3 regions of the Lysinibacillus sp. NPDC059133 genome follow, and region 2 is predicted to be linked to each of the others. Evidence: riboswitches for the same ligand, from Rfam matches in the RefSeq annotation. Region 2 holds a riboswitch; each other region holds the start of a gene.
What was found. A riboswitch is a leader RNA that binds a small molecule or an ion and turns the genes downstream of it on or off. The one in region 2 is predicted to bind cobalamin.
Positions count from the first base shown of each region.

Region 1 (7,070 bases), on a different contig from region 2:
TTGAGTGAAAGGTCTTTCACTCAATTAAAAGGAAAATGGGGGTAGTTCCAAGCTGTCCCGTAGCCGTTGCGAGGAGTTTTGTTTCAAATACCATACTTGGGAAGGAGAGGGATGAATATTTATTATAAGTTTTCTTTCTTTATTCTTTTAGAATAAGGTTTTCTTATGCTTTCTTTCAATCTGTCTGTAGATTTTTTATTTTGTATCACGAATGACAGATAATGAGATTAACAAACTATTTTATTCCTTTCTTCATGCTTATTTTGACTTTCCGTTTATTTACAGGTTATACAAGCGCTGATTATGTAAAGGGAGTTACCAAATCAAATGATAACACAAGAAATGGTCTATGAATCACCTAAATCATAGGTAACAAGAATAATAGTTGGCTCTTTCATACTTGTTTTCGATTGACCGTTTCCAACGCAGTTGTTGGCTCATATAAATGTTATAGATTTTCTGCACAACATATATCCTATTCCTATTAAAGTTTTTCATAAAAAGAGTTCGCCCCTACTAAATAAAACCTTTTCTCTTCATGTGAATAATTACCTTTTCCGTTTTACAATCTTTTTTTATGCGAAATAGTGCTAAAAACTGTAGAATAGTTCATTAAAAACGAAAAATAGTTTCTTGTAATTTGTCTTTTCTGAATTTCACCTATATTGATTGTTTTTGAATCACTATGATAAGGTTAATAGACAAATTGAATACGCTAAATTTTGGCGGTTCAAATGGATTTGGTTCCATTTGATTAAAAGGGAAGTTGGTGAGAGTCCAACACTGTCCCGCAACTGTATTTAGGAGTTCAATAACAAGGCCACTGTTTTGGTTGTCAAAATGGGAAGGTGTTATTGTAGCGTTGATCATAAGTCAGGAGACCTGCCACTAATGTAAGCATCAATTGACCTACGAGGATAGGGAGGTGTTAGCTACTGCATGATCTTTGTGAATTCATGTAATTCACTGTTTCTTTGCTCTGTCATGCTTTTGTAGATTAACAACTTCTAAAGGGGTAGAAGTTGTTTTTTTGTTGTTCTTTCGTGTTTGAATGGTAACGCTTACAAGAATAATTAAACAAAGGGGTTGTAATGAATGGAGTTAAATTATTCACCAGGTCTTGACGGAATCATTGCTGCTGAAACAAAGCTATCTTTTTTAGACACTGTAGGAAGTCAAATTGTTATTCGAGGGTATGATTTGATTGAATTATCACAGAGATATTCGTATTTAGACATTGTCTACTTATTGTTACAAGGGGAAATACCAATTACCGAGCAACGAAATGACTTACAGGACAAGTTGAAATCTAATTATCAGGTTCCACTTGAAATTTTTCAAATTTTCAAGTTATTACCCAATGGGACACATGCTATGGATGGACTTAGAACAGGGATTTCTGTTTTAGCAGGCTATGATCAGCATATTAATGATCGTTCTACTGAAATGAATTTGGCGAGAGCATATAGACTTTTAGGTGGTATGCCAAATATTGTAGCGAATAGTTATCGTGTATTAAATGGTCAAGATGCTGTGGAGCCTGATAACAAGCTTTCCTATAGTGCCAATTTTTATTACATGATTACTGGAAGAAAACCAACTGCGTTAGAAGAAGAAATTTTTGATCAATCACTTGTTTTATATAGTGAACATGAGATGCCAAATTCAACTTTTACGGCTCGTGTTATTGCCTCTACACAATCTGATTTGTATGGTGCTTTAACTGGGGCTGTCGCATCATTGAAAGGTAATTTACATGGTGGTGCAAACGAGGCAGTGATGTATATGCTTCTTGAAGCCAAAACAGTAGAAGGCTTTGAAACATTGCTGAAAAATAAACTACAAAATAAAGAAAAGATTATGGGCTTTGGCCATCGTGTATATATGAAAAAGATGGACCCAAGAGCGCAAATTATGAAAGAGGCTTTATACAAATTATGTTTGGAGCAAGGAGATGATCGCTTATATCACATGTGTGAAGCTGGTGAAAAAGTGGTGGTACAGGAAAAAGGATTGTATCCAAATTTAGATTATTATGCGGCACCAGTGTACTACAAGCTTGGTTTGCCGATTGAAATATATACACCAATCTTCTTTGGCTCACGAACGATCGGCTTATGTGCTCATGTAATTGAGCAGCATGACAATAATAGATTATTTAGACCTCGTGTCAATTATATTGGCGAGCGTCATAACCTTGAAGAATTATCGGTATAATCAAATTTTAACAACTCGCCATAGAGCTGATGGGCATTCTGACCAATGTCCATCAGCGTACTAGTATAGCAAATTCATGCATTGAAAGGAAGATATAGATGATTAAAACAAATGAACTATCTAAAACAGATCAATTACTAACTGATATTGCCGAATACGTATTAAATACAACGATTACAAGTGAAGAAGCATACGAAACGGCACGCTATGTTTTATTAGATACTTTAGGCTGTGGCATTTTGGCTTTACAGTATCCAGAATGTACGAAACTTCTTGGACCAGTTGTACCGGGTACGGTTGTTCCAAATGGTACACGTGTTCCAGGAACTTCCTATGTCCTCGATCCAGTGAAAGGCGCTTTCAATATTGGTTGTATGATTCGCTGGTTAGATTACAATGACACATGGCTTGCGGCTGAATGGGGACACCCTTCTGATAATCTAGGTGGCATATTAGCAGTAGCGGATTACTTGAGTCGTGTACGTATTGCTGAAGGTAAAGAGCCTCTTAAAATAAAAGAGGTTTTAGAAATGATGATTAAAGCCCATGAAATTCAAGGTGTACTAGCACTAGAAAATAGTCTGAATCGGGTTGGTTTAGATCACGTATTATATGTCAAAATTGCGACAACAGCGGTTGTGACAAAGGCATTAGGTGGAACGCGTCAAGAAATTATCAATGCATTATCAAATGCTTGGATTGATAATTCAAGTTTACGAACATACCGCCATGCCCCGAATACAGGATCAAGAAAATCATGGGCAGCAGGAGATGCGACAAGTAGGGCCGTGCAATTAGCCATGATGGCTGTAAAAGGTGAAATGGGTTATGCAACTGCCTTATCAGCACCAGGCTGGGGCTTCCAAGACGTGCTCTTTAATAAAAAAGAATTAAAGCTGGCAAGGCCGCTTGCTTCTTATGTTATGGAGAATGTTCTTTTCAAAGTTTCTTTCCCAGCTGAATTTCATGCGCAAACTGCTGCAGAATGCGCAGTGCATTTACATCATGAAGTGAAAAATCGTTTAGATGATATTGAAAAAGTTGTCATTACGACACATGAATCAGCTATTCGCATCATCGATAAAGAGGGCCCACTGAATAATCCAGCTGACCGTGATCATTGTATTCAATACATTACAGCAATTGGGCTGATCTATGGTGATATTATTGCAGACCATTATGAAGATGACGTGGCAGCAGATCCACGCATAGATGACCTAAGAAATAAAATGGTTGTTGTTGAAGAATCACAATATACAATCGATTACTTAGATCCAGAGAAGCGCTCTATCGCCAACGCTGTTCAAGTTTATTATAAAGATGGGACATCATCAGAATTAGTAGAGTGTGAATATCCATTAGGACATCGTTTCCGTCGTGATGAAGCATTCCCTAAAATCATTGATAAATTCCAACAAAATATGAGTACACATTTTTCACAAAAACAATTAAATAAAATAAATCAAATCTGTTCTAATAAAGAGCTTATTGAAAATAGCTATGTTCATGAATTTGTAGATTTATTCGTTTAATAATAGATGGGAGGTTTTATAGATGGCATGGATTGTCAATGAAGCTATTTCACAAGAAAAATTAGCTGAACAATTTAGAGCTTTTATTGTTCGTAAAGATATTTTACAAATACCAGGTGCACACGATGCAATGGCTGGCATAATGGCCAAAAAAGTAGGCTTTGAGGCACTATATTTATCCGGAGCTGCCTACACAGCGAGTAGAGGCTTACCTGATTTAGGTATGATTTATTCGAATGAAGTAGCAAATCGTGCTAAAGACATTATTCGAGCTACAAATTTGCCTATGCTAGTAGATATTGATACTGGTTTTGGTGGTGTATTAAATGTTGCACGTACAGCTCGCGAAATGGTAGAGGCAGGGGTTGCTGCCGTGCAGTTAGAAGATCAAAATTTACCGAAAAAATGTGGACATTTGAATGGAAAAACACTTATTTTTCTTGATGAGATGGTTCAAAAAATAAAAATGATTAAACAAATTGCACCCTCATTAGTAATTATAGCTCGTACAGATGCAAGATCTGTAGAAAGTTTAGAACAGGGGATTACACGAGCAAAAGCCTATGTAAACGCTGGGGCGGATGCTATTTTTCCAGAAGCCCTACAAAATGAAAAAGAGTTTAAACAATTTGCAAGTGATGTAGAAGCTCCGTTATTAGCAAATATGACCGAATTTGGTCAAACGCCTTATTATACAGCGAAAGAGTTTGAAAAAATGGGCTATGCTATGGTCATTTATCCTGTTACATCAATGAGAGTAGCAGCAAAAGCATATGAACGTGTATTTGATTTGATAAAAAATACAGGAACCCAAAAAGATGCTATTGAGGATATGCAATCTAGAAAAGAATTATATGAAGCTATTTCTTATTATAGATTCGAAGATTTAGATACTGAGCTAGCTAAAACCATCTTACCTAAAGAGGAAATAAAGGGATAACCCGCATTTAAACGCAGCAACTACCTATTATATTTATTTAACGAATAGGAGGATAATATGGGTTATGTAGCCGTAATAACACCACCAGAAGGAAATGTTCTATTACTCCTTGTAGAAACAAAGGATCCTACAACAGCGGATTTTTCACGCGATGGTTGCCCGTATCAATCGATTACTTTGAATTGTCCGGACCTTGAATACACACATGAATAATGGTGTCGAAGTTACTGAAATTGTTATGCGTGGAGAAAATGCTAAATACTTTGTTTTGACCGACCCATCTGGATTGAGGCTGCTTGGTCTGTATGGGATTAGGTGATTACAAATAGGCGCTTTTAGTACAAGAAGAAATATTCATTAATCAAACAGAAAACTGTTATTTTGAACAATCTATTTTCGAAAATAAATATGCTTTCTATTTTGTTGTTTGATACCGAACTAACGGAGCGGGTTGTTACAGATTATCTAGAGTTCTTCCAGGAGATTTATTGCGCTATGAGTTTTAGTTAGATCAAAAATCATCATTCAAGTGAGTGGAATCAAAACAAACAGAATAGTTTTAAAGTCAGTACAAATTAGTACTGGCTTTTTTATACGTATAGTGATTGGAAGTAGGGAGTGTGAAATGATATTGCCTAGAAGCAAAAAAGGCATCTCATCCATAGATGAAATACCTTTTCTTGAAGTTATTGAGCTACTCGTTGGATAAAGGCCTCTAATTGTACTAGTGTGACATTGTCGCTCACCCCGAAAGTATTGTCACCTTTACCAACCGTAATTTTATTGGAAGCGAGAATGGATACATAATTGTAAGCCCAATGTGTACTTAGAACATCAGCAAATTGTACAGTTGTTCCTTGTTGTTTTAAATGGAATGCTTCCACTAAAACTTTCGATAATTGACCACGTGTCATGGGAGAACCTGGATTGAATTTTCCGTTTTCATCACCCGTAAAAACGCCGATTTTTTTTAGTGCTTCCGCAGCACCCGCATATTTAGACGTTGGTGTTACATCAGGAAAACTTGAATTGGTGTTACTAGTATCTAAATTTAACTGCTTGGCCAGTTTAAGAGCTACCTCTCCACGCGATGCATAAACGCTAAAGTCGATTTCAGCATCTTTTACTTCTCCTTCAGTGAAGTTTGCAATGCGTTTTGCCCCTACGTAACGAGATCCCCAGTAATAAGGATCATCGAGTTTGTCGATTTTAACACCAGAACTTGTAGTAGCTGAAATAAAATTGCTGTCACCTATGTATATGCCAACATGGGAAACACCGCTTCCCGAAGTATTGAAAAATACAAGATCCCCAGTCTTCAACTGAGCTTTCGTTATCGAAGTACCTTGCTGATATTGAGCTGTAGATGTACGTTGTAGTGAAATCCCTAACTTAGAAAATACGATTTGTGTATATGCTGAGCAATCTATACCTGTCTTAATATCTGTCCCTCCATATTGATAAGGAACACCTATATATGCTTTTGCTGTATTTGTTATATCTGCTATTGTTGCCGCTTTCGCTTCATGAACACCCATGCCTGTGAAGAACATAAACGATGCGAAAATGGGTAGTAACCATTTTTTCTTCATTAAACTTACTCCTTTCAAAAGCTTTCGCCTTTTAATAAAGTAAGAATAGCATGAAACAGGCATGAGTTATTTTTCAATCATATTACCGACATATTACCGATTACCGTTAAACAGCAAAATTGAAACCTTAATTTTACCTGTGTAAAATTGCTGCAATAATCGTGGGCAATTTTACTAAAAAAAGTTTAAATAATTGGATAGAGAGGGTTTAAAGGGTTAATTTAGAGGTTTCATCCAATTGAAAAACCGTTATTTAAGTGATTCCTTGTTTTCCATATCCAATCCTACCTATCTCTTTATGCCATTCATAAAGCTGTTGGCCAAATTTTTCACGTGATGGTCATCTGTTTCAAACGTTCACTTTGAATTGTCCAGACCTTGAATATACACATAAATCATTAAAAAATAATGGTGTAGAAGTGATTGAAGTTTCACTTTTTCTCACGGTTTTCCTTACGGAGAAGGTTAAAGTGAGTATAGATCGAAGGAGTGATCATAGAAAAAATCTATGGTTATTATAGAAATTATAGAATTGATATATAGTAATTCGATTCTTATAATTCTTTATAAGCAATAGTTATTTTAATAAAGGGAGGTAATACTGATGACAAATATTGCTGGTATTAAGATACCTGATAGCCGTTTGGCATTAGAAGCTCAGGATATTTTAAAAGAGCATGGTTCTGAATTGCTTTGGAATCATTCAAATCGTGTTTATTTGTTTGGGGCTCTACAAGGTAAAAAAGCTCAGCGAAAATATGATGAAGAGCTCCTATATGTAAGTGCTTT
Region 1 covers NZ_JBHZDH010000004.1:9,240-16,309, forward strand. Annotated here, with positions in the region: cobalamin riboswitch at 710-904, shown strand; gene mmgD (citrate synthase) at 1,096-2,217, shown strand; gene prpD (2-methylcitrate dehydratase) at 2,316-3,749, shown strand; gene prpB (methylisocitrate lyase) at 3,772-4,689, shown strand; gene ACFXN8_RS03365 (hypothetical protein) at 4,747-4,902, shown strand; gene ACFXN8_RS03370 (C40 family peptidase) at 5,376-6,281, opposite strand; gene ACFXN8_RS03375 (HD domain-containing protein) at 6,886-7,070, shown strand, end outside.
Region 1: linked by a shared signal. The riboswitch ahead of mmgD (citrate synthase) and the one ahead of ACFXN8_RS08640 (S-layer homology domain-containing protein) in region 2 are both predicted to bind cobalamin.

Region 2 (11,970 bases):
GCAGATGTACGTAACGCGTTAGACACTTCAGCCAAAAAATTGGCGGACTTTAGGGGGTCTCTTTGACTTAGAAAATAAAGAGGCACGCATGCAGGAATTAGATGAAATGATGCTTGAGCCAGGCTTCTGGGATGACCAGCAAGGTGCACAGGTAATCATTAATGAGGGCAATGGCTTAAAGGCAATTGTTAATGACTATAAAGATTTAGTGGAAACACACGAGAACCTAGATATGACTCTAGAACTATTGCAAGAAGAGCCTGATGAAGAATTGCAGGAGGAGCTAGGCAATGAATTAGCAGAATTCCAGCAAAAAATGGGCGATTTTGAGCTGCAATTGCTATTAAGTGGCCCGTATGATCAAAACAATGCGATTTTAGAGCTACACCCAGGAGCAGGCGGTACGGAATCTCAGGATTGGGGCTCAATGCTACTACGTATGTACACACGCTGGGCGGAAAAACGTGGCTTTAAAGTAGAAACAGTTGATTATCTTCCGGGTGATGAAGCAGGTATTAAATCTGTAACATTGTCTATTAAGGGTCATAATGCTTACGGCTATTTACAAGCAGAAAAAGGTGTCCATCGATTAGTACGTATTTCACCGTTTGACTCTTCGGGTCGTCGTCATACATCATTCGTTTCTTGTGATGTTATGCCTGAATTCGATGATAATATTGAAATTGATATTCGCACAGAAGATTTAAAAATTGATACGTATCGTGCAACAGGAGCAGGTGGTCAGCATATTAATACGACAGATTCAGCTGTTCGTATTACGCATACTCCGACTGGTACTGTCGTACAATGTCAGGCAGAACGTTCACAAATTAAAAACCGTGAAAAAGCTATGACGATGTTAAAAGGGAAGCTCTATCAATTAGAGATTGAAAAGCAGCAAGCACAGCTAGATGAAATCCGTGGTGAACAGAAGGAAATCGGCTGGGGTTCACAAATTCGTTCATACGTATTCCATCCTTATTCAATGGTGAAGGATCATCGTACAAATGAAGAAACAGGTAATGTAGGAGCGGTGATGGATGGCGATTTAGATCCATTCATTAATGCATACTTACGTTCAAAAATCGGGTAATGCAATCCCCTCAGAGGCACAGTGAAATTGTGCTTTTGAGGGGTTTTTTTATCTTCATTCAGTAAATGTTTTTTGTACCGAAAGCGTAGCGTCAGGTATAGAAGACTCCCACCTCTGCCGCTGCGTTAGCACTATGCTTTCGCGCAAAAAACATTTGCCGCTGCCGCTTCGCTTTCGCGCAAAAAACATTTGTTGGCCTAAAGCCTCCGAACGCAATTACGCCAAGGCGAAATTGATTGCTTTAAAAAGGTGGGTGATTCGGGGTGTCCTGACTAATCTGCTTGCGCTCATTCATGTAATGTTTATATAACATCGATGCATTGACAAATTGCTTGCTCATCGAAGCATATTGAATGGGTAATTCAATCTGTTTATCGTTTTTCAGTGTGACGATACAGCCCGTTTTACTCGGCACAATATTCGAAATGGCGTGAAGTCCAATCCAGATGTTATGGATAGAGTTTGGCGAATAGATTGGTAGAAAAATACACGGATAACCATAATCATAAGCAACAACGATTGGAAGCTTATGCTGATTGCCGAAGAAGCGTTTGGCGGAATGTTTTGCTGCTTCATAGGTTGTTCCTAGTGAAATACAAGATTTTCGTAATATATGCATTGGCTTCCGTGTGACGATCAGTTCATTATGCTTATCAATTACCCGAGTGAAAATTTTAGAGTCGTACTGAACTGGTTGAAGTAAATAGGTGTTAAAAGAAAGTAAATATCCATTGACGTAGTTTGCTGACATCTATGTAAGCCTCCTTTTCTATTTATTCTTGAAGTGTAAAACACAAAATTAAATTCAGAAAATATAGATAAACGAAGGAGGTCCGTGCTATTTCAAGCAATTGCTTAGAAAAATTGCTTAAAATAGCACGAGAATAATAGTAAATCGAAATGATTTTCAGTTCTTAAACATTGCATTTTAATTTCAATTTTCTTATAATTTAGAAAAGGATCGAGGTGAGATCGTTGGATAAATATTATTCGTATACAGATTTTCTAAAAGCCGTTGGTCAGACAAAGAAAGTTGATGAGGCAGAGAAATTATTAAACGAGATTTATTTAGATTTATTTTTAAATCATATCCAGCGTAAGCATCGTGAAGAGCAGCTCATGGTTCTGATAGATAGAGCACTCGATGACAAAGATGAAAACGCATTTCATCTATACGCAAACGAACTAGTAACTTTACACCAAGATACAACTGAATAATATGACGAGCCCGCTCTCTGTTATTGGAGGGTGGGATTTTTTTGTGATTTTATTTGCAAAATTGATGGGTGGATACCTTTAATTTATTAGGAATGTAGAGCAAGTACCTGCATGTTTTGCGACTCGAGCCGAGGTATTTTTGGTTAAAAGTGATTTTTAAAGGAACTTGGATAACCAAGTCTCTTTTATAGAAAATGATTTTATGCAAGGATTTTATACACTTTATCAGGCATGTTGATTAGGAAAATAGAGGTTTATTATTGGCTGATAAAAGGATTTTTTTTTGTTGATATTTTGCTAATGTATGTCCATTTTAACTGATTGTAGCGTAGGGCTACTCGACTCCCGCGGGAAAGCGAGACAGACGAGACCCTGCACGGAGCGCAGTGGAGGAAGCGGCTCGACGCTCGCCCGCAGGAAAGCGAGTAGCCCGTAGCGGAAATCAGAGCCTTCTAATTAATTAGAGTGGATAAAAATGGTTAATAAACACACTTGACACGTTATAGAAGTAAAGCGCGTCCTAAGCTGAGTCTCTTCTTTTAAAATCTTTCCCTAAAATTTTTTTATAGTGTCACAAATCCCCGTTAATTTCAGTTATATAGGTTAGAAAGGAGGGGAGACATTTGACTGTACTGAATAAATCCAAGGAAAATGCCAAATTAGATATAAAATCTATCGTGGAACAAGTTCAAACAGGTGATATTCATGCCTATACAGAAATAATTCGTTGTTTTCAAAAGCCAATCTATATTTACTGCTACTATCTTTTAGGAAACAAAGAAGAAGCTGAGGATGCTGCACAAGATATTTTTATAAAGGGATTGGAGAATATCGGTAATTTTTCTTATACTGTTTCTTTCTCAGCATGGCTTTATAAAATTGCGCATCATCACTGTATTGATTTAATAAAAAAGAAAAATAAAGGCTATAAATTTTGGAAAAGTTTTAAGAAAGATCATGCGCACAATCACACGCATGAACAAGAATTTCAATACGACGATATCATTCATGAGTTATTAGAACAGTTAAATGTGGACGAAAGAAGGATTCTGCTACTTCGATCCATAGAGGAATATAGCTTCGACGAAATCGCTTCTATTATGGAACTTAAACCAACGACTGTTCGAAAAAAATATGAACGATTACGTAAAAAATTGATGAAAAAGAATAAGTTGGGAGGGGAAATTTATGAACACTCGTTCAAAACAGGAGGATAAAGAGTTAGATCAGATAGAAAGATTCATTCGAGAAACCCCTATGGAAATTGATTTAGTTAATCGTACAATGAACAAATATGAAAGCAGTCGTTATACAAAGCAGCCAGAAAGTTCTAGAACCCCTAAGAAAATGCGTCAAAGAGCGATGATGATAGTAGCCTCTGCAGCAATCATTTTTAGTCTTGTATTTGTCACTAGCTTAATTTCACCAACGATGGCTGCGACGATAAAACAAGTTCCTGTACTTTCATCTATTTTCAAACTTGCTGGTGATCTTGGTCTGCAAACTGCTGATGAAAAGGGACTCTCAACTAAACTTAATACAATAGTTACTCAAGATGATTTTACATTAAATGTATCAGAAGTAGTGTACGACGGTACACGTGTTTCAATAGGTATTGGGCGCCCTCATAAAGAAGATGAGAAAGAAACGTTAATGGAACGTATCAGTAAGATCGAATTGTTCATTAATGATGCTTCTGTTAAATCCTTTGCTCCGGATAAATCTATTGGAATTGTTATGAAGCCAGGTAAAGATAATGATTCTGCTATTATTGAGTTTTCTGATCTGAGAAATCAGGGAGGAAGTCCTTTCCCAGAACAATTTGATTTAACAGTATCGGCTACAATAGCTGGCATACAGGATCCTTTCAAAATTGATATTCCTGTGAATAAAATCGAAAACTATCTGACTTTACAACCTAATGTAAGTCGAGAATACAAAAACATTCATTTTAGTGTTGAAAAAGTCGAATTTACACCAATAACGACAGGATTAACTACACGAGTCGTTTTGACTGACAACTCAATTTTCACACTACCTTTACTAACGATGGATGTAGATATTTTTGATGATCAAGGCCATAAACTTAAATTAATTGGCGGAGATGGTTGGAATGCTACAAATGGAAACATTCATATTTCTGATCGTAGATTCCAACCATTTGAAACTATTCCCAAAACAATAACCCTTAAGCCGTATATATACCTCTTTGATGAAAACGAAATGGGGGCATTTCAAATGGATGAAAATAATGAACCAAAGATTCAATACATTCCTGAACTAGAGGTTACACTACCTATTAACTCACAAAAATAAAAAAGTAGAGAAAGTGAGGTTTGCCTTGCTTTCTCTACTTTTTAGTATGTCAAATTATTTACTTGCTTTAAAGCTTAAACTTGAGCCGTCCCTACACCTTGCGACTAATATACTATTAATTCTAGTCTTTAAATGGGAATACTACTTATAAATATCAATTAAGTATATTTAAATATCAATTAAGTATATAAAAAACCATTTATTACAATCGAAGTAGCTTCAATAAAGATATTTTGTTTAATCTCTTTTTTTACGAGTAGAAACATAGAAATATCCTCTTTTTTGTGGAACTATTTTGAAAAAATAAAAAATATGCTAAACTTAACAGTAAGTGAATAGCAAATGCAGAATAAAGGTGCTCTTTTAGGAGCTTAATAGGGAATTCGGTGTAAATCCGAAACTGTTTCCGCAACTGTAAGTGTAGATGGCTACAGAAATTACCACTGTCAAACGAGGAAAAATGCCTCCAGTAGATGGGAAGGTTCTGAATAGGATACACGAGTCAGGAGACCTGCCTTTATTCCATCGTATTAACTCTCTTCGGAAGCTAGGAGAACTTACGGCAAATAGATGGACAGGCAAATTGTGTTTTTGGGCCTTTTTCTGTTTTCCTTAGATGCTCTCCCTTTTATTGGAGAAGCATCTTTTTTATTTTCCGAGTTAATGGCAAATATATTCACCTATAACAAGGTCAGGAGGAGAGAAATGGACTTTTATAAGAAATGGTTGAATATAGCGATTGTCTTTATCTTATCATTTTCGCTATTGTCGCCTGCTGCTCTAGCAGATACGCAGCAAATTGAAACTAGTGAGTTAGAATCTAGCTCCCCTATTACATCTAATGGTGAAGAAGCTAGCGTCTTCCCAGAAATCACAAGTATTACAGATGAAGAAGTAGTAATTGATAAATCATCATTACAAACGGCAATTGAGAAGGCAGAGCAAAACAAAGCACCCGTAAAAGTAAGTGATGATGGAAAAGATATAGACCCTGCTGATTACTGGGTAACTCAAACTGAACAAGATGTGTATACAAATGTAATCGTATCTGCACAACAACTATTAGCAGATGAACATGCAATTCAAGAAGACATTGATGCGAAAGTATTAGCACTAAATCAGGCAACAGAGGAATTTGATAGTGCGAAAAAAGATGGTACAAAATCGAATGCTGAACCAACAACTTCTCAAGCTTACAATACTGTTGCTCAATACATGGTAGAAAAATTACCCGATCCTAAATTCGGTAATGAATGGTGGATCATCACATTAGCTCGCGGTGGCTACGAAGTTCCAGCTGGCTATTTCGACACTTATTATAAAAATGTCGTTGACCATGTTGTTGCTAACGATGGCGTACTAGATAAAAGGAAGTATACAGAGTATTCCCGATTAATTATTGCCCTTACAGCTATTGGTAAGGACCCAACAAATGTTGGTGGTTATAACTTAGTTGAAAACCTATCTGATTTTGAGAAAGTTGCTTGGCAAGGTGTAAACGGTGCTTATTTCGGGTTAATTGCTCTTAATACTTGGGACTTTGAACTATCTGAAACAGCTACTACAACACGAGAAAAACTTATTGAAAGAATTTTAGAAAAGCAATTAGATGATGGTGGTTGGGCTCTATCGGGGACAAAGGCTGACCCTGATATGACAGCAATGGCTATCCAATCGCTAGCACCATACTATAAAACGGATTCAAAGGTAAAAGATGCTGTCGACAAAGCACTAACTACTTTAGCTGATTTACAATTACCAAATGGTGGTTATAAATCATGGGGGTCGGAAAATTCTGAAAGTGCTGCTCAAGTTGTCACTGCCCTTACTAGCTTAGGTATCGATGCGAACAAAGACCCTCGCTTTGATAAAGTTATAGCGAATATTATGACTTATTACAGTCCAGACGACGGCGGGTTTAAACACGTTTTAAGCGAAACAAAAGCAAATGGGATGGCTACAGAGCAAGTTGGCTATACATTAGCTGCGTATCATCGTTTGCTTAACGGTCAAACAGCACTATACGATATGTCAGATACGAAGTCTCAGGATCCTTCGAACCCTGGAGATGGTGGTAATCCATCTAACCCTGGAGATGGTGGAAATAACAATAATTCCGGCAACGGCGAAGATAATCCAGGAGGAAATCTTCCAAATGGACATACCAAGTTCTCAATCACAATCTCCTCTTCGGAGGTTCCACTAAAAGAAACAAAAGTTGAGCTTTATCCAGGAGAAACAGTATTCGACGTATTAAAACGTGTAACAAAGCAAAATGGTATTGCATTAAGCTACCGTGAAACACAATATGGTACTTATATCGATGGCATTAATGGTCTTTATGAATTTGATCGTGGTCCATTAAGTGGTTGGATGTATCGTGTAAATGGTTCTTTCCCTTCTTACTCTGCAGCACTTTACACATTATCACCTGGTGATAATGTTGAATGGCTATATACGCTCGATTTAGGTAAAGATGTCGGTGGGTACGTTGATGGAATTGAAGGTGGTGGCTCTTCAGCTGGAGGAAACAAAGAATGTAAAGAGAAAGATTGTAAAGAAGTAGAAACGAAATGTCCTAACAAAGATGAAAAGTGTGCTGAAGAAACAAACAAAGATAATAAAGATGGTTCTATAGCTGAGATTACTATTGAAAATGGTAGTAATAAAGCAATTATTACATCAGAAGATATTCAAAAACATCTTGAAAAGAACATTAAAAATTTTGTTATTCAAAGTGAAAAGAATTTCAAAATAGAAATACCTACTTCTATATTTAGTGGCATTAAGCTTACTGAAAAAGAACAAGTAAAGGCATCCGTAACGAAAGATGCTAAAAATAAACAATTCACTGTCACATTCGAAATTGAGAATGCTAATGGTAAATCAAAGTCAATTTCTATAGATAAAGAATATTTAAAAGTGACATTACCATCTAACGAATTAAAATCAAATACAGTCGTTTTACAACTTGTTGGTGGCGAATACAAACCTGTTCCACATAAAATTGTGAACGGTGAAATTGTCCTATTCACAAAAACAAGTGGTACCTTCGTTTTAAAAGAAAGTACAGTAACATATAAGGACATTGAACATTTAGCATACAAAGAAGAAATAGAATTTTTGGCGAGTCGACACGTTATTCAAGGAACTACATCAGAGACATTCGAAGCGAATATATCAATTACTCGTGCGCAATTTGCAGCATTAGTTAGTCGCGCACTTGGTTTACAAGCAACAGGTGAAAATCCATTTGACGATACAAAAGGCAAATTGTATGCGACAGAAATTCAAGCTCTGTACGAGGCGGGTATTACAAAAGGTTCAACTACTTCAACATTTAACCCAGAGGAACCAATTACACGTCAGCAAGCGGCTGCATTGATGGCACGCATTTTAGAATATTTAAATGCGGATGTGAAAGCTGGTGGAGAGATTAACTTTAAGGACGCTAACAATATTAGCTCTGAATATCTCCCTTATATTAAGCTATTAAATAGTCTTGATATTATGACAGGTATGCAAGATGGTTCCTTTGATCCTACTTCTTCAATTACTCGTGGGCAAACTGCGAAAATTTTAAAACGTACATTAAATATCGCAGGCATCATGTAATTTCTTTACTAACCCAAACGCTCAACGCATTTGGGTTAGTCCCTTTTTAGAGAATGGAGGTTGTTCAAATGAGAAAAAAATTATCGATGTTTATCATAGTACTTACTCTGTTACTTTCTGCTGTGACTCCGATCTCAGCACAGCAGTTATCAACTGTAGATGCTTATCGTACGAATGGTCAATTTATGGTGAATAAAGCACCAAACCCTTCTTTTGGCAATGAGTGGTTTATTATTGCACTTGCACGTGGTGAATACAATGTTCCAAAAGGCTATTACGACAAATATTATGAAAATGTTGTGAAACATGTACAATCGGTAAAAGGTGAATTACACAATCGTAAATATACAGAATATTCCCGTTTGATCATTGCGCTTACTGCTATCGGAAAAGATCCTACAAATGTAGGCGGCTACAATTTAGTCGATAAATTAAGCGACTTTGACAAAGTAGTATGGCAAGGTCCAAACGGTGCTTTTTTTGCATTAATTGCTTTAGATACATGGGGCTTCGAGCTACCTAAAACAGCAACAACTACACGCGAAAAGCTCATTAAGCACATACTAGCAAAGCAATTGCCTGACGGTGGCTGGGATTTATCAGGTGTAAAAGCCGATCCAGATATGACAGCAATGGCTATTCAAGCTCTTTCAACTTATCAAGATAGGGCAGATGTTAAAGCGTCCATTAATAAAGGTCTTGATGCATTGAAAAACTTACAAAGTGCTAATGGTAGTTACCAAAGCTGGGGAACGACAAACTTAGAAAGTGTAGCACAAGTTATTACTGCCCTTGCTAGTTTAAATATTGATGCCAACAAAGATCAGCGCTTTAATAAGTCATTTACGAGCTTTTTCACCTTCTATAATGCAAAAGATGGTGGCTTCAAACATGTATTAACTGAACCAGTAGCTAATGGCATGGCAACAGAGCAGGCATCTTATACATTAGCCGCGTATAACCGACTACTTGCGGGCAAAACAAAGTTATATGATACATCTGATAAAAAGCCCAATAAACCATCAACACCATCTCCCCCTACAAAAGTGAGCTTTAAGGATATTCAAAATCATTGGGCAAAATCTGATATCGAAGCCGCAGTAGTTAAAGGATTATTAAAGGGCTATGAAGATAATACATTTAGACCAAATAACAATTTATCCCGTGTACAGGCTGTATCAATTTTAGTTCGCGCTCTTCATTTAACAAATTCCGGAAATGCACCGTTCACGGACATTAGTTCCTATAATGATGAAACAAAACAAGAAATTGCTGCGGCTTACGAGGCAAATTTATTAATGGTCAAGTCAAATAAGTTTTCACCTTCCTCTCCTATTTCACGTGAGGAATTAGCAGTTATGCTTGCAAAAGCTTATACACATAAAACAGGTAAGTCATATATACCAAAAAATATCGCATCTTTTAATGATATTGCAAAGTTATCAAAGGAATCTCAACAAGCAATTACATTCTTATATGATTTTGAAATTGCACAGGGCGCAAACGGCTCGTTTAATCCAAATGATTTTATTACACGTGCACATGCAGCTAAAATGTATGTTAATTTCTTAAAGGTAGTTGAGGAATAATATGAAAAAAAGTTTATATTTCTTACTAGTATCGTTTCTAGCTCTATTTTTAACAGCATGTAATATTCAGACAGTTGAGCAATTCGAGCAAATGGAGGAGCAGGAACGGAGTGCGGATGCCCATCCTTCTTCTGAACAACCTGAAGCTAAAGAACAAACGCCCTCAGTAGAAGATGAGACCGCTGAGGAAAAGCAGAAAGTAGAGGAGCCTGAGTCAGATGAGAAGGCTTCGCTCGAGGGAGAGGAGAGAGCATCTCATCAAAAAGTAGAAGGGCAAAAAGCACAGCAAGAAACGAAAGAAGTAAAGCAACAACCAAAACAAGAAGCTGAGAAAAGTCAAGAAGTCGCAAAATCACCAAGTACAAAAACGAATCAGTCTACAACAAAACAAGCTGATGATAAACAAAAAGCAAATACAGTTACTCCAACAACAGAAAAGCAGCGACAGCCAGCACCTAAAAAACGAACTGTTACAATTGCAATTCGTGTTGATACATTACTAAAGCATTGGGATAAGTTAGACGCCTCTCTACAAAGCGAGAAATACGTACCCAAGAACGGCATCATTTTAAAGACAACAACATACGAGTTGCTTTCAGAGAAGGATACTGTTTGGGACGTGCTACAGCGTGCAACGAAGGAGCATAAAATTCAAATGGAATATCAAGGAGCCAACGAAAATATTTATAACAGTGTCTATGTAGAGGGTATTAATCATTTATATGAATTTAGTGCTGGTGAATTAAGTGGCTGGATGTATAAAGTAAACGGTGTTTATCCGAATTATGGCTGTAGCCAATACGTATTAAAAGATGGCGATGTTATTGAATGGAACTATACAGTCGATTTAGGGCGTGACTTAGGACATTATTGGGATGGTAACTAATGAAGGCATTTGAAACATTTCACCCTATCGTACTTTTTTCTTTTTTTGTCGCTTCTATCGGCTTGTCTATGTTTTTTGTGCATCCAGTCTATTTAGCTATTACAATTTTCTCAGCTATAAGTTTAAATATAGCTTTACGCAGACAGCTTTTTTTTAAGGACTGGAAGCTATATGTACCTCTGTTTTTCTTAATGGCGATTATTAATCCAATGATTAGCCATAATGGTCAGCTCGTATTGCTTTATATAAATGGCAATGCACTTACTGTAGAGGCAATTATGTATGGTATCGCAATAGCCACAATGATTATAGCCATTATGCTATGGTTTAGCTGCTATAATGACCTGATGACATCAGATAAGTTTATTTATTTGTTTGGAAAAGTGTCGCCAGCATTATCACTAACATTGTCGATTTCATTGCGATTAGTTCCACGCTTTAGGCGTCAACTCGCTCAAATTGTACAAGCACAAAAAGTGATTGGGATGGATTATACAGCTGGCTCCCTATGGCATCGTATCAAATGTACAGTGCGTATTTTATCTATTTTGATTACTTGGGCATTGGATAATGCCATTGAAACGGCGGATTCTATGAAAGCTCGTGGCTATGGTGTCAAAAAGCGAACTGCCTTTTCTCTTTTTATTTTTGAGCGTCGAGATGGCGTCGTTTTGGCAATGATTATATTGCTTTTTCTTAGCAATTTAGTGGCAAGTTTTATTGGCACAACGACATTTTATTTTTATCCAACTTTCGGAGAGATTAAATGGGATTCTGTAAGCATTCTATTTTATAGTAGCTATTTTATTCTACTCACTATTCCAGTAGCTATCGAAATCAGGGGGGCATTAAAGTGGCGATCGTTAAAATCGACAATGTAAGCTTTACTTATCCGAACGAAGAAAATCTTGTATTAAAAAATATTAATTTAGAAATTCAGCAAGGCGAATTTATCGTGCTAATAGGACAATCAGGCTGTGGGAAAAGTACCTTGCTGCGCCATTTTAAACGAGAATTGCATCCTCATGGAACGATGACAGGTGCTATTTTCTACAAAGACTGTGATTTGGAGCAGCTAAATGCTGAAGTCGCTGCGGCGGACATCGGATATGTGTTTCAAAACCCTGACAACCAAATTGTAACAGATAAAGTATGGCATGAGCTTGCTTTTGGACTGGAGAACTTAGGGATAGATTCACCAACCATTCGCCGTAGAGTAGCTGAAATGGCCAATTTCTTTGGCATCCAAAAAT
Region 2 covers NZ_JBHZDH010000011.1:101,774-113,743, reverse strand. Annotated here, with positions in the region: one part of gene prfB (peptide chain release factor 2) at 1-63, shown strand, start outside; one part of gene prfB (peptide chain release factor 2) at 65-1,093, shown strand; gene ACFXN8_RS08660 (competence protein ComK) at 1,335-1,844, opposite strand; gene ACFXN8_RS08655 (IDEAL domain-containing protein) at 2,069-2,311, shown strand; gene ACFXN8_RS08650 (RNA polymerase sigma factor) at 2,935-3,528, shown strand; gene ACFXN8_RS08645 (DUF4179 domain-containing protein) at 3,500-4,627, shown strand; cobalamin riboswitch at 4,964-5,160, shown strand; gene ACFXN8_RS08640 (S-layer homology domain-containing protein) at 5,333-8,242, shown strand; gene ACFXN8_RS08635 (S-layer homology domain-containing protein) at 8,311-9,831, shown strand; gene ACFXN8_RS08630 (DUF4430 domain-containing protein) at 9,833-10,717, shown strand; gene ACFXN8_RS08625 (energy-coupling factor transporter transmembrane component T) at 10,717-11,598, shown strand; gene ACFXN8_RS08620 (ABC transporter ATP-binding protein) at 11,571-11,970, shown strand, end outside.

Region 3 (7,070 bases), on a different contig from region 2:
CGCCTAATCCAATTCCTTTTTTATAAGGGTTTACTTGAAGTGAAGAGATAAGCTCACCATGGCTTCGAGATGTTTCAATTGAAATAACGTCCGCATCTAGTGCACTAATTGGTTCTATGAAATCGTTAAATTCACAGTAACACATATGTGTATGGATTTGTGTTTCATTTTTCACACTAGATGTGGCAAGTTTAAAGGCATTTACTGCCCAATCTAAGTATGCCCCCCAGTCTTCTTTTCGGAGCGGTAAACCTTCTCGCAGGGCTGGCTCATCCACTTGAACAATGGAAATACCTGCGTTTTCCAGTGCTTCAACCTCTTTGCGAAGTGCTAGTGCAATTTGATAAGCAACATCTTTTCGTGAAAGATCGTCTCGCACAAATGACCAATTTAAAATGGTCACAGGGCCTGTCAGCATTCCCTTCACAAAACGCTTTGTTAAACTTTGAGCATAAGCCGACTCTTTCACTGTTATTGGTGCTGCCCAAGCGACATCTCCATAAATAATAGGAGGCTTCACGCAACGTGAACCATAGGATACAACCCACGCTTTTTCCGTAAATGCAAAACCGGTAAGTTTTTCACCGAAATATTCTACCATGTCAGTGCGTTCAAATTCACCATGGACAAGTACATCAATATCTAGTTCTTCTTGAATGTCAATCCAGCGTTTTGTTTCCAGTTCAATAAATGCTTCGTATGCTTCGTTCGATAATTGTTTTTTTCTCCATGCATTTCGATTCCTTTTGACCTCATCAGATTGAGGGAAACTTCCTATTGTTGTCGTTGGGAATAGCGGTAACCCTAAAGCTTGCTGTTGAATCTTTTGGCGGTGACTAAAATCACTATGTCGTTCAAAATCTTGAATTGTCACTGTTTGAACTGCCTGATGGATCACCTGGTTTTGACGAATTGGATGATTTTTTAGGGCTTCAATCGCCTTCATACTTTCTGATAAGTTATGAATCGTGCTACCATCTTTGTCTCGTCTAAATTTAGTTACCTCAACGATTTCTACGATTTTTTCATCAGCGAAGGAAAGTGCATTTTTTAGAACAGGATCGAGCTTATTTTCAAGAGAGGTCGTTATTGGTACGTGTTGTAGGTTGCTAGATGGTTGAATCCATAATGCTACAGCATTACTTAGTGTTTCAATTGCCTGAATCGTAGAGTTTACCTCTGCTAGGTTTGAACGCCAAATATCACGGCCATTAACAACACCAATCGCTAATACTTTATCTTTAGGAAAACCAAATTGACGAAGCGATCCCATATTCCCTTTATAGCCATGGACGAAATCTAAACCAAAACCTTGAACAGGGAGTGCCATTATTGCTTCATAAGAGGTTAATGCTTCAAAGTATGTTTGAAGCATTATTTTCGCCTCTGGCACTGCTCCAGCTAGTTGTGCGTATATTTCTTGTACAAGCTTTATTTCTGTCTCATCTAATGTAGTTACAAGGGATGGCTCTTCTAGTTGAATCCAATTGGCACCTGCATTCACTAATTCTTTCAACACTTGGGCATAGAGTGGTAGTATGGCCAGTAAATATTCAACTTGTGTTACCTTGTTATAACCTTTCGTTAGTTTGCAAAATGTATAAGGACCAATTAATGTCGGCTTTGCGATAATGCCGTATGCTTCTTTAGCCTCTAAAAAATCTGCTAAAACTTTGTTTTCCGTTATTTGTAATGTTTGTTCTTCAAATTCTGGCACAATATAATGATAGTTTGTATTAAACCATTTTGTCATTTCACTGGCCACTGCTGTTTTGTTCCCACGTGCTATGCTGTAATAGGTATGTAAATCTACCTTTCCACCTTGCCAGTTAAAACGCTTAGGTACTAAACCAAACATCACGGCTGTATCTAACATTCTATCGTAATAAGTGAAGTCTCCAACTGTTACCATATCTATGCCCAGTTGAAGCTGTTTTTCTAACCTAGATAATCGGATATTCTTTATTTTTACTTGAAAATCTACTTCAGAAAGTTCATGTCGCCAAAATGCTTCTAATGCTTTTTTCCATTCACGATCTTCCCCAATGTATGGGTAGCCAATTAGTGTACTTGTATAAGTCATTTCAATCACCCTTTCAGAAATAATAAAAAGCCATTCTCCTTCTAGGAAAATGGCTGCATGTTAAATTTGTCAATGAAAAAACAATACGAAGAAGTGTATACTTCCGCATAGGTCATTCGTTGTCGCACAGTGCCTGAATGGTCACATTTCACCACCTATTTCCACGTAGGTATTTGGTGTGTACTAGAAATTGGCAGGTCTCCTGGCTTTTCATCAACACGTCTCACTGCCTTCCCAGTTTCCCAGTGGCATTTGTGATTTGCTCCGAATTACAGTTGCGGGACAGCGTCGGATTTACACCGACTTCCCTTTTAAGCCAAACTATCATTTGGCACCAACTCTTACACAATATTCAATTATGCTCCTACTATAACATATAGTTCAGAATAGTAGAAATTTTTTCTTAAAAATTTAAAGGATTATACTAGTCATGTTTTAATCAAAAGTCCAATACTTTCTCGATATTTACTTCGTACCTCTATATTTGAGCATAGATAGTATTCCAAGAATCGATCCAATCGCTAATATGGTAAAGACCCATTCCCAACTAATGATTCTCTGAATAATAGGGATGAGATTGATAGAAATTATAGTAACTAGGAAACCAATACACATTTGAAAAGTAAGGGCTGTACGTACATACTCAACTTCAGCTATTTCTGAGACTGCTGCAGAAAACCTTGCATCATAGTATCCCCCTTTAAAATAAGATTGAATAATGTCATTATACAAAAAAAATAGAAAACGAATCCACCTCTTGTTCATATAAAGAGATTAAAAGCGCTGATGCAAACACTATAGTTCCAATCCAGTCGACTTTCGGCGCACCTTTTTGTATTCAATGAATAACTGCCTACCACAACTTTTTCAAAGTTACCCCTTTTATTAAATCTCCGGATATTTAATTTTATTTTTATTTTTTTAGTAGATAAATATCGCAAATCCTTTTAATAACAATTCATATTATAGATATTGAAAGGAGGGAAATTACTATGTCTGAATATTACGGCAGTGGTTCTGGTTCAGCATTTGCGTTAATCGTTGTTCTATTCATTCTATTAATTATTGTCGGCACTAGCTTTATAGGTTTTTATTAATACCAAATACCACCTTTCATGCTCATAACGTATAGGATCATACAAACTAATCCTATACACCTCCCATTGTTAAGGGTCACTTTCCTCCGATGACCCTTTTCATCATTTTCTTATTCTGCGTTATTCCAGACAGTAAGACAATGCATTTATACAGTCGGTAAACGAGATGGCTGGCAACTAAAATGTTCGTCGATAGTACTTAGAACAATGAAGATTTCTTTAAAAACTAAAAACATGGAAGGAACATGCATGCTCATCTCATCATCGTCTGCACTTTAGCGATTGAATTGAATCGATTAACTATCTGAAAGATTTACCTTTTGATCTAGTTCCAAAGGCAAAAAAGCATATTCTCCGCTTCTAATAACATCACATTTACGAACTGGAATAGGTTGTTTAAAGATGGGTCCATCTAATACTGTAGTATGGAATTCTCCACCTTCTCCGCATGGGTCAATCCCTCGGGCTTCAAGCTCTTGCACGTATTCGTGGGTTAACGTTCGCCCTAAATCGTCCTCCCGCATACCTAAAGATAAATTAACAGTAACAATGATTGTAACAAATCCTAGGTTTATGAATTCATCGACAACTTTACGATGATTCATTTCCCATAAAGGCATGCCTAGTTTTAAACGAGCATTCTTTGTAACCTTGTCGTGCCAGCAGCCATGTTCAGGCATATCTAAGTCACCTGTTACTAAAACTTCTGCACCTTGTTTTTTAGCTTTTTCTAAAAGGCTCATAAATACTTTTTCATAATCTGTCCAGCTTGCTGCTGCAGTATAAACTGGTAAACCTATAGAATTAGCTTGAGCACGTATGAGTTCCGGTGGCATTCCGTGAGATCTGGAACGATTCCCTTCTTCCTCCATCATGACAATTAGTCCTATCGCCTCTCCAACCTGCATTGCTTTATATAAAGCTAAGACACTATCTTTTCCTCCGCTAAATGAAGCGATAAATGGATGCCCTTGAGCATTATTTTTCCAGTCCACTAATTCTGTCATTCCTATCTTTCCCCTTTTATTCTACTAACTTTTTTCAAGCTCTTTCTCAGGATAACATAAAAACTCATTTGCATTGATTTTTGCAAATGAGTTTTTGAGGTAGCTTTCTTTTAATAACTATTTGCCACAAGACATTGGTATATCGCCATCATCTCTCGTTTATTTAACTCACGAATTCGATTGAAGATGGGAATATCGGCAACAGCCTCCGTTCGTAAGCTTTCAGCCACAACATCACTTACGTTGCCAGTTAGCCATGTTTGCACATCTACGCCATCGACCATTTCCTTACGCCCTTCATCATTGATGCCACTTTCATAGCAACTTACACATGGTACTGATAATTTATAGACGCCATCATGGAGATTATCTTCTGAAATGACTTTCTTCCCATTACAGAATGGACATTTATGACTTGCTTTTATTTTATTAATTTGTGTAACAATTTTTTTGTAGCCAAATGCTTCATAAACGTACGTTAATTTTTTGTATTTTCCATTCGTGAAATACTGATCAATAATGGCTTCTCTCGTTTCGTCAATATGGGCGAAATCACAGATTGTAATTAGATTTTTGCTGCTTATGGCTTCGATATTATCTTTTATTTTGTCCCAGAATGGTAAAACATTTTGTAGGACGATTTCATATCCAGCAAAGCTTGCGAGTTCTAATTCCAGCATTTTCAACGACACTTGTGTTTCTCTAGGAAGTAAGGAGACATCTTCCGTAAGAGTCATATCGCCGCCTACAATAGCTTTTAATTTTTCAAGCTCTGGTAAGTTCCCTACCGTTTTTATGACCTGATCGATCGGTTGATGAATAATTTCGCGAATATCAGTGTCTCCAAACGTTAGTTTTTTCTTATGGTTTAGCACCGCTCCATGACATATTGGACAGGCAATCATTTCTTTTGATTCTTTCATTTGCTCTTTAATAATTGATTTCGAAATAACGATATAACGTCCAAGGATAAAATTAAAACCTTCCCATTTTTTTGAGGACTTACTTGCTTTATCATAAAATGCTTTTTCCCAATAACCATATAGGAATGTATGTCTTTCTTCTGCTGTCATGTCCTTGTAGCTTTTACTAATATCTTGACCCAGTTCATTTTTAATCTCATCAAACAGGAATTGCAATTTAGGATATTGATAATATTTTAAGACTTCCATCACGTCTGGATGTAATAAGCCATCCCAGAATGGCACTGTTTTGTCTTGAATGACCAAATCAAAATCAAATTTTTCAATTTGCAGGCGGCCAGAACAGCTTGGGCAATGATTTTCTTGACTAAAGAAATCGAAGCTTCTTGTATCTTTATTCTTCGGATGTGCCGCCACCATATGGTTGATGAGGCCACCAATTTCGTATAAAAAACTATACTGACTATACAAATGTCTTTCTAAATCAATAGCGACAACAGGTGCAATTGTTGCGGATTCGTATTCACCATAAATTAAACGAGCCATGGATGATAAGCTTTTTAAAATACCACCTTTATAGATGTTTTCGGCATTTTTAAAATAGCTAATATGATTTCCCTCTAAGTAATGAATGCCATTTTTTGAAGCTAGTGTTGAAGATATATGCAATGAAACATCATTATTTGTACTATTAAGCTGACTAAAATAATCATCATGGCCGACAATATCAAGGTGTCGAACTGGTTCCTGCTGTCTTTTCCCAAAATCAACGATAAAATCAGAGCTATTTATCATATAAGCATTATGTTCAATCATCATAATAGAGACGGATTCATCTTGCAGAATGTCCCTGACACTATCTATGAATTGGTTTAAAATATTTTGCGATAAACCTTTTGAAGGTTCATCAAAAATGAACAGTGTATGAGGGTTTCTAGAGTTCGAAAACAGCTCAGAAACTAAATGAACACATTGAAATTCACCTGTCGATAAGGTTTGTGTTTTTCTTTCCAACGTTAAATAACCGAGCCCAAGTTTGATTAGTAAACTTAAGCGTTTATGAGCGATGTCTTCATTTGGAAGCTCCTCAATAATGTCTTCAATGGAACGTTGGAAAATATCGTCGATTTCGTCGCTGTATTTCGTCATTTTCTTTTTAATATCAAGAAACGTTGCAACCGTTGATCGGCTAGTAATCGATTGGTTGCGGTCTTGTCCTACCATAACTAGTTTATCTTTTGGATAGTGTTTTTGAAAATCCTTAGAGATACACTCATTGACAAGGGTTGATTTCCCACAACCAGACTCACCTGTAACGGTTACGAGTCTATTTTTAGGAATCTGAATGTCAGCCATTTCAATATTACGACAGTAAAGATCATGAAATTGATAATAGTCTGTAGGCATTGCCTGATTTCGTTCCCAATAGACTGGTTCTGGACGTGGTGATACTTCGACAATTTTACCGCCGTATTTCCCACTGCCAGGTCCAAAAAACAGCTGCTCATCTGCTGTATCTAGCACCGTATCAGAATGATCAATAAGCCAAATTTGGTTTTTATAGCCCAATTGTTTAATCTGCTCTAAAATTTTCAACAGCGTTTGGTGATCAAGACCAACAGAAATTTCATCTATAATAATCACCGTATTTTCACTAGCTGCCATAAATTCTGCCAAGTACAGTCGTGTTAATTCCCCACCAGACAAAGTCCCCATAATTCGATTTAACGTTAAGTAACCAATATTCATTTGGATAATATTTGTAAGAATACGTTGTCTTTCTTCGCTAATATTTAATTCCTTTGAAAGGGAGTAAATCGCTTCCATACTTAAATTGTTAATATCGGAAATGCTATGTGGTTGATTCCATAATTCAAGTTTATATTGCCCAACTTCTGGATTATAGCGCTTACCCTCACACTTTTTACATTCGACATTTTTAGTCGTACCACGCCCTTTA
Region 3 covers NZ_JBHZDH010000004.1:596-7,665, reverse strand. Annotated here, with positions in the region: gene metE (5-methyltetrahydropteroyltriglutamate--homocysteine S-methyltransferase) at 1-2,083, opposite strand, end outside; cobalamin riboswitch at 2,259-2,437, opposite strand; gene ACFXN8_RS03335 (YjcZ family sporulation protein) at 3,076-3,180, shown strand; gene ACFXN8_RS03330 (Dph6-related ATP pyrophosphatase) at 3,477-4,187, opposite strand; gene ACFXN8_RS03325 (ATP-binding cassette domain-containing protein) at 4,298-7,070, opposite strand, start outside.
Region 3: linked by a shared signal. The riboswitch ahead of metE (5-methyltetrahydropteroyltriglutamate--homocysteine S-methyltransferase) and the one ahead of ACFXN8_RS08640 (S-layer homology domain-containing protein) in region 2 are both predicted to bind cobalamin.